Linked DNA regions of Chlorobaculum parvum NCIB 8327. The protein of the gene in region 2 interacts with the protein of the main gene of each other region in a pairwise test. Links are inferred from orthologs where the notes say so. Each region holds a gene or a part of one and is shown on either strand. Other genes may lie near its edges.

Region 1 (3,227 bases), 1.5 Mb from region 2 along the record:
TTCGTCCGCGATGGTTTCCAGCTATCCGGTTTCGCGCAAGATCCCCGAGTATTTCCCCGATTACCTGCGCAATATCATGATCGGCCTCAACTTCAGGGAGGTGCTCACCAATCCGCTTATCAGAAAAGCTGAAGCGAGTTGTTTCAGTGACCAGCCGGTCAGTGCCCTGAATCCGATCAGCGAAGAGCTCGAAGTGCTTCGACCCTGCCTTGCTCCTTCACTGCTCAGGATCGTCGGCCACAACATCCGTCACGGCAATCGCGACCTTCGCCTGTTCGAGGTTGCACACGGATTCGAGATGCTGCCGGAAGCCGAGCGCAGTGGTTCCGGACCACTTGCAAAGTATCGTGAACGCGAGCTGCTCTCGATGGTCATCACCGGGCGTCGAGAGCCACGAAGCTGGAACCATTCCGGCGAAGAGGTCGATTTTTACGATCTCCGGGGTGTGGTCGAGATGTTGCTTGAGAAGCTGAATTTACTTGATAAATCAGCACTTAATATTTATAATGCCAACACGATTGGTATTGAAATCACATCGGCCGAAAACGGAAACAGCCCGGCTCTGAAAGCCGGAACGGTTCAGCAGGTCAGCAAAGAAGTGCTCGCCGCCTTTGATCTCGATCAGGATGTTTTTCTTGCTGAAATCGATGTTTCCGTACTGGAGCGCTGCTTCGAGTCCGGCGTGGTTTATGAACCGCCGTCGAAGTTTCCTGTCGTCGAAAGAGACCTGTCATTTGCTCTTCCCCGACATATTCCGGCACAGCGCCTGGTCGATCTGGCAACAGAGAGCGATCCGCTGGTCAGGTCCGTGCGCATCTTCGATGTGTTTGACCGCGGCGAGTCCGGAGGCCATGGGCAGGCCGAACGCAGTGTAGCGATTTCGCTTGAGCTTGCCGACAGAACAGGAACGATGAACGAGGAAACGATCAACGCTGTTGTTCAGAAAGTGAGTGACAATGCCAAGAGTGAACTTGGTGCGGAAATCAGGCAAGTTTGAGCCATTTCAGCCATGGATGCAATAGATGAGCATAATGGTCATGACCTGCTGGCTGGTCTCGAAGAGAACGTTGCGAGGCTTGTCGAGCAGTTGACGGAGTGCAGGAAAGAAAACGAGTTATTGAAAGCTGAGGTTTCGAGTCTTCAGAACATATTGCGATCATTCAAGCTGCCGGGAACTGAAGGCCCGTCGGCCGAGGTGCAGGGCGGGGCTGGTGACGGCTTGTCCTACGCCGGAATGCTCCAGATCAAACAGAAACTGGTTCTGGTTCTGCAGAAGATCGAAAGAGAACTGAGAGGCGAGAAAGCCGGATTTTGATGTCCATGGAAAAGATAACTGTCAATGTTTACGGCGACAACTATCCTTTAAGGGTAGAGAACAGTGAACTGACCGGCAAAGCTGCCGGTGATGTCGATGGCGTCATGAGGCGCTTCGCTGCGAAAGCTCCCGATCTGGAGCCTAAAAAGCTGGCCGTACTGGCAGCGATTCAGTTTGCTGAAAAAAAGAATGAACTTGAAGAAGAGCTGTCGCAGCTCAGGCAGAAAATGGCTCGGGTGAATGAATTTATCGAGCAGAATTTGCACTAAAGCGTTACATTGAAAGTAGACGAAATATCCGCACCACGACAAGAGGTGTTTTGTAAGTAAAAGAACTAACACTTTAGAACAGGGAGTCCAAACTCTTCTTTTTGATTGCAGGCCTTGATGCTAAAAGGCGACAAGCCACAGGCATTGGCGCTTTTCGAAGCGACACATTGGAAGCAAAAAATCTGAAGGAGACGCCCACCGTGATTTACGGGTTCTTGAATCTTACACATCTCTTAGGGTGCGGGTTTTTTTTGTTCAATTTTGAAGGATCGGCCCTCTCTGGCCGGTTAAAAGGAGGTTTTTTTAATGGGGATCGTAATAAATCTGTTTCTCATTATTGCGGCATCCGTGATCTTTTTTGCGGTCGGTTTCTACATCGGCCGGTTCTTTCTTGAGCGTATCGGTACTACTAAAGTTCTCGAAGCTGAGGAGCGTGCCGTGCAGGTTGTTCAGGAGGCCCAGAAAGAGGCCAATGAATACAAGGATCTGAAGGTCAACGAAGTCAACCAGGAGTGGAAAAAGCGCAAGCGCGAGTTCGATAGCGAGGTGACGATCAAGAACAACAAGTTCGCTCAGATGCAGAAGCAGATTCGCCAGAAAGAGTCGTCGCTGAACAACCAGCAGCGGGATGTGCGTGAAACTGAAAAGAAACTTCAGGAGCAGAAAGCCGAGCTGAAACACCTGACTGAAACGGTGCAGGGCCGCTCCGAGGAGCTTGAAAAGATCATCTTCGAACAGAACCAGCGCCTCGAAAGCATTTCGAACCTGACTGCCGAAGAGGCCCGTCAGATGCTGATTGACAACATGGTTTCGAAGGCCAGGGAAGAGGCGACCGAAACCATTCACCAGATTCACGAAGAGGCTACGCAGAAAGCTGACCGGGCTGCCGAAAAGATTCTGCTGACGGCCATTCAGCGCATCTCTTTCGAGCAGGCTACCGAGAACGCTCTTTCGGTGGTGCACATCCAGAGCGACGAGCTCAAAGGTCGTATCATCGGTCGCGAAGGGCGTAACATCAAGGCCTTTGAGAATGCAACCGGCGTTGACATCATTGTTGACGATACTCCGGAAGTGGTTATTCTTTCTTGCTTCGATCCGCTGCGTCGCGAAATGGCCAAGCTGACCCTGCAGAAGCTGCTCGTCGACGGCATCATCCATCCGGTCGCGATCGAGAAGGCCTATCAGGACGCCAAGAAAGAGATCGACGACGTCATCATGTCTTCCGGCGAAGAGGTGCTCTCGTCGCTGCAGATTCCCAACATGCCGGCCGAACTTGTTGCCCTGATCGGCAAGATGAAATTCCACACGGTTTATGGCCAGAATCTGCTCCTTCACAGCCGCGAAGTCGCTATGCTGGCGGGGCTCATGGCCGCCGAGCTGAAGCTCGACGCCAAGCAGGCCAAGCGTGCCGGCCTGTTGCACGACATCGGTCTTGTGCTTCCCGAAACCGAGCTGCCGCATGCGCTGGCAGGAATGGAGTTCCTCAGGAAATTCAACGAGTCGCCGGTGGTGCTCAATGCGATTGGCGCTCATCATGGTGAAGTCGGTAAAGAGTCGCCCATCGCCGATCTGGTCGATGCCGCCAACGTTATTTCGCTCTCCCGCCCTGGTGCGCGTGGAGCCGTGACCGCCGAAGGCAACGT
Region 2 (3,227 bases):
AAGCTCGCCACGATGATCTCGTTGTGCGTCCTCTTGTGGCGGCCGGTGATGACCCCCTTTTCAACCAGATCGACCACGCCGTCGGAAAACATCTCCGAGTGGATGCCCAGATCCTTGTGGTTCGTCAGCGCGGCAAGCGTCGCGTCGGGAATCGCGCCGATGCCCATCTGCAGAGTCGCACCGTCCTCGACAATCGAGGCGATGTGCTGGCCGATCTGGCGCTCGACGTCGGTCAGTTCGTGCGGAGGAATCTCCGGCAGCGGATCCTCAACCTCGACCAGCGCGTGAATCTTGCTGACGTGCAGCAGCCCTTCGCCGTGCGTGCGCGGCATGTGGGGGTTGATCTGCGCAATGACGTGTTTAGCGGTGTGCACGGCGGCCCTGGCCGCATCGACTGACACACCGAGCGAGCAGTAACCGTGCCGATCGGGCGGGGAGACGTGCACCAGCGCCACATCGAGCGGCATGACGTTGTCGTAGAACAGCGCAGGCACGTCGCTCAGGAAAATCGGAATCGCGTCGGCATAGCCACACTGCACGGAAGAACGAACGTTCCGGCCAACGAAAAAGGCGTTGAGCCTGAAGCTTTGCTGGTACTCGGGCCTGACGTAGGCCGCGTCGCCCTCGGTGTGCAGACTGACGATCTCGACGTCACGCAACTCATCGGCCCGGCCAACCATCGCGGCGACCAGTCGCTGCGGCGTTGCGGCCGCGGTATGAATGAACACTCGGTCGCCCGATTTGATCGCCATGACGGCCTCTTCGGCAGATATTGTCCGGTAGGACATAAACGCACTCTCCTTGTTGAACTGGTTGCGGGCATTCCGCTCCTCGGCCAGCCTGACGCGGCTACGAAAAGGCGGATGCCCCGGAAATGTTTTAATGAACGCCTTGCTTCTGAAACGAATGAGAAAACAATGGTTTCAGGGTAGGGCCGGGAAAAGCGGCCTCGCCCTTTTCCCGGTATGCCTTACGGCAGGGGAGAGTTGTTTTTCCGGCGCAGATAGGCCGGGGTATCGGTCGAACCTTTCTCAATCTGTTCGTTATCGCCGCTTTCGGGCGTAAACGGCGCCTTGCTTTCCGAAGATTCCCCGGTACGGCCGATGTCGAAAGGCTCCGTAATGGAGAGGTTTCTGCGGATATAGGCCGGAATTTTGCGATCTTCAACCGCCTGTTCGGGCATCCCGACGGCGGCCGGATGGGTCGGGCGGCCAAACCCCTGCGCCGACGGCGGCTTGGGCACCGAAGCCTCCTTTCGGCCAGGCGCCGATGGCTGCTGCTCATGTGACGGCTCCACTCTTTTGAAACCGGTGACGATCACCGTCACGCGAATCTCACCGCTAACCTGCGGTTCGTCGACGTAGCCGTTGATGATTTTTGCCTCGCTACCGACCTGCTCCTCGATGTAGTTCATGGCCTCGGCAATGTCGCGCATGGTCACGTCGCCGGTGATGTTCACCAGCACCCCCTTGGCGCCGCGCATCGCGACCCCCTCCATCAGCGGGCTGGTGACGGCATCCGATGCAGCCTTCAGGGCGCGACGCTCTCCGGCAGCAGCTGCCGAGCCCATGACCGCATCTCCCGCGCTCTGCATGATGCTGCGGACATCGGCAAAATCAACATTGACGTGTCCGTGGTGGGTGATGATATCGGCAATGCCCTTGACCGCACGGAACAGCACGTCGTTGGCCATGTTGTAGGCCTCGGTAGCGCTGACCCCTTCATCGGCGATGCTCAGGATTTTCTCGTTTTCGACGATGATGAGCGTATCGATATACTTGCGCAGCTCGGTGATTCCCCCATCAGCGATGCGTGCCTTGATCTGCCCCTCGAAGCTGAACGGGCGGGTAACCACACCGATGGTGAGAATGCCCATGTTGCGGGCGATAGAGGCCACGATCGGGGCCGCGCCGGTGCCGGTGCCCTTGCCCATGCCCGCGGCGATAAAGACCAGATCCGCGCCGCGAAGTTGGGTCGCGATCAGTTCACGGTCGTCCTCGGCAGCCAGCCGACCTTTACCCGGGTCGGCTCCTGCGCCGAGCCCGTTGGTTGCCTTCTTGCCTATCTGCACCCGTACCGGGGCTTTCGAGTTCAGAAGCGCCTGCCGGTCGGTATTGAAGACAACGAATTCGGTGCCGCTGATCTTCCTGTCAATCATGTTGTTGACCGCGTTGCCGCCGCAACCGCCGACACCGACAATCTTGATGTTGACTCCGCTGCCCTGATCGGCGTCGAACAGGCCCGGATCGAGTTCAAATGCCATACTATTCTATCCCTTGTTTATCCTGCCACTGCAGGATGCATTCTATGCTGACTATAACTGATCCCAGAACTTCTTGAGCCGATCGACAAACTTGTTGCCCGCAGGTTGTTGCGACTCCTGAGAAGGGTCGGCCCCTGCGGCCGCCGAATCTGACTGCGGTAAATCGCAAGCTGCCGCTTGCTGACCGGCAGACGAAGGCTCGGCCATACCGTGCTCCTGATACAGACTGTTTTCGAGCGAATGAGCCACCAGCCCCATGACGGTTGCATACATCGGATTGTTGACCGCATCCTTGATGCCGCCAGACACCCCTTCGGGATAGCCGGTACGCACATCGAGGCCAAGAATATCCCTGGCCAGCTCCACGGTGCCCGGCAAAAGCGAGCCCCCGCCGGTGATGATCGCTCCCGCGTTCAGATACTCGTAGTAGCCCGAGCGCTTGATGATGTCGCGCACAAGCTCGAAAATCTCCATCATGCGCGCTTCGATAATGACCGTGAGCGAACTTTTCGGCAAGGATTTGCGTGGCCGTCCCTCGATGCCATCGATCGTAATTTCCTCATCCTCTTCGAGCAGCTTCGTCCAGGCGCAGCCGTAGCGGATCTTGACATCTTCGGCCACGTCGTTGAGCGCCTTGACGCCGAAGGCCACATCGTGCGTCACGTCGTTGGCGGCCACCTTGATCACCTCGGAGTAGCGGATCGCGCCGTCGATGTAGATGGCAACCTCGGTCGTGCCACCGCCGATGTCGATCACCACCGTACCGCTCCGCTTCTCACTCTCCTTCATCACGGCCAGCCCTGAAGCGACCGGCTCGAAGGTCATGGCATTGACTTCGAGGCCCGCCTTCTCGATACACTGCTTGATGTTGCGGATCTTGGTGCGAAGCCCGACAACGATATAGGCGCTGCCGCGCATGATCATACCGGCCATGCCGATCGGATCGAGCACCCCCTCCTGGTCA

Evidence for each region.
Region 1: the proteins of ftsZ (region 2) and CPAR_RS03590 interact in binary tests that used the Bacillus subtilis proteins (3 or more experiments, as listed by UniProt). The link is inferred for Chlorobaculum parvum NCIB 8327 from one-to-one orthologs.

Annotation. Positions count from the first base shown.
Region 1 is NC_011027.1:748,920-752,146, forward strand. The notes cover bases 47-2,952. They hold CPAR_RS03590 (cell division protein ZapA), read left to right. Parts: upstream 47-1,320; coding sequence 1,321-1,584; downstream 1,585-2,952. Other genes in these bases: pheT (phenylalanine--tRNA ligase subunit beta), read left to right, coding at 47-997; CPAR_RS03585 (hypothetical protein), read left to right, coding at 1,010-1,315; rny (ribonuclease Y), read left to right, coding at 1,891-2,952. In the rest of the region: more of pheT, read left to right, coding at 1-46; more of rny, read left to right, coding at 2,953-3,227. UniProt on the Bacillus subtilis protein: Activator of cell division through the inhibition of FtsZ GTPase activity, therefore promoting FtsZ assembly into bundles of protofilaments necessary for the formation of the division Z ring.
Region 2 is NC_011027.1:2,259,171-2,262,397, forward strand. Bases 118-3,023 are described here. They hold ftsZ (cell division protein FtsZ), read right to left. Parts: upstream 2,264-3,023; coding sequence 971-2,263; downstream 118-970. Other genes in these bases: CPAR_RS10430 (acetyl-CoA hydrolase/transferase family protein), read right to left, coding at 118-788; ftsA (cell division protein FtsA), read right to left, coding at 2,315-3,023. Outside these bases: more of CPAR_RS10430, read right to left, coding at 1-117; more of ftsA, read right to left, coding at 3,024-3,227. UniProt on the Bacillus subtilis protein: Essential cell division protein that forms a contractile ring structure (Z ring) at the future cell division site. The regulation of the ring assembly controls the timing and the location of cell division.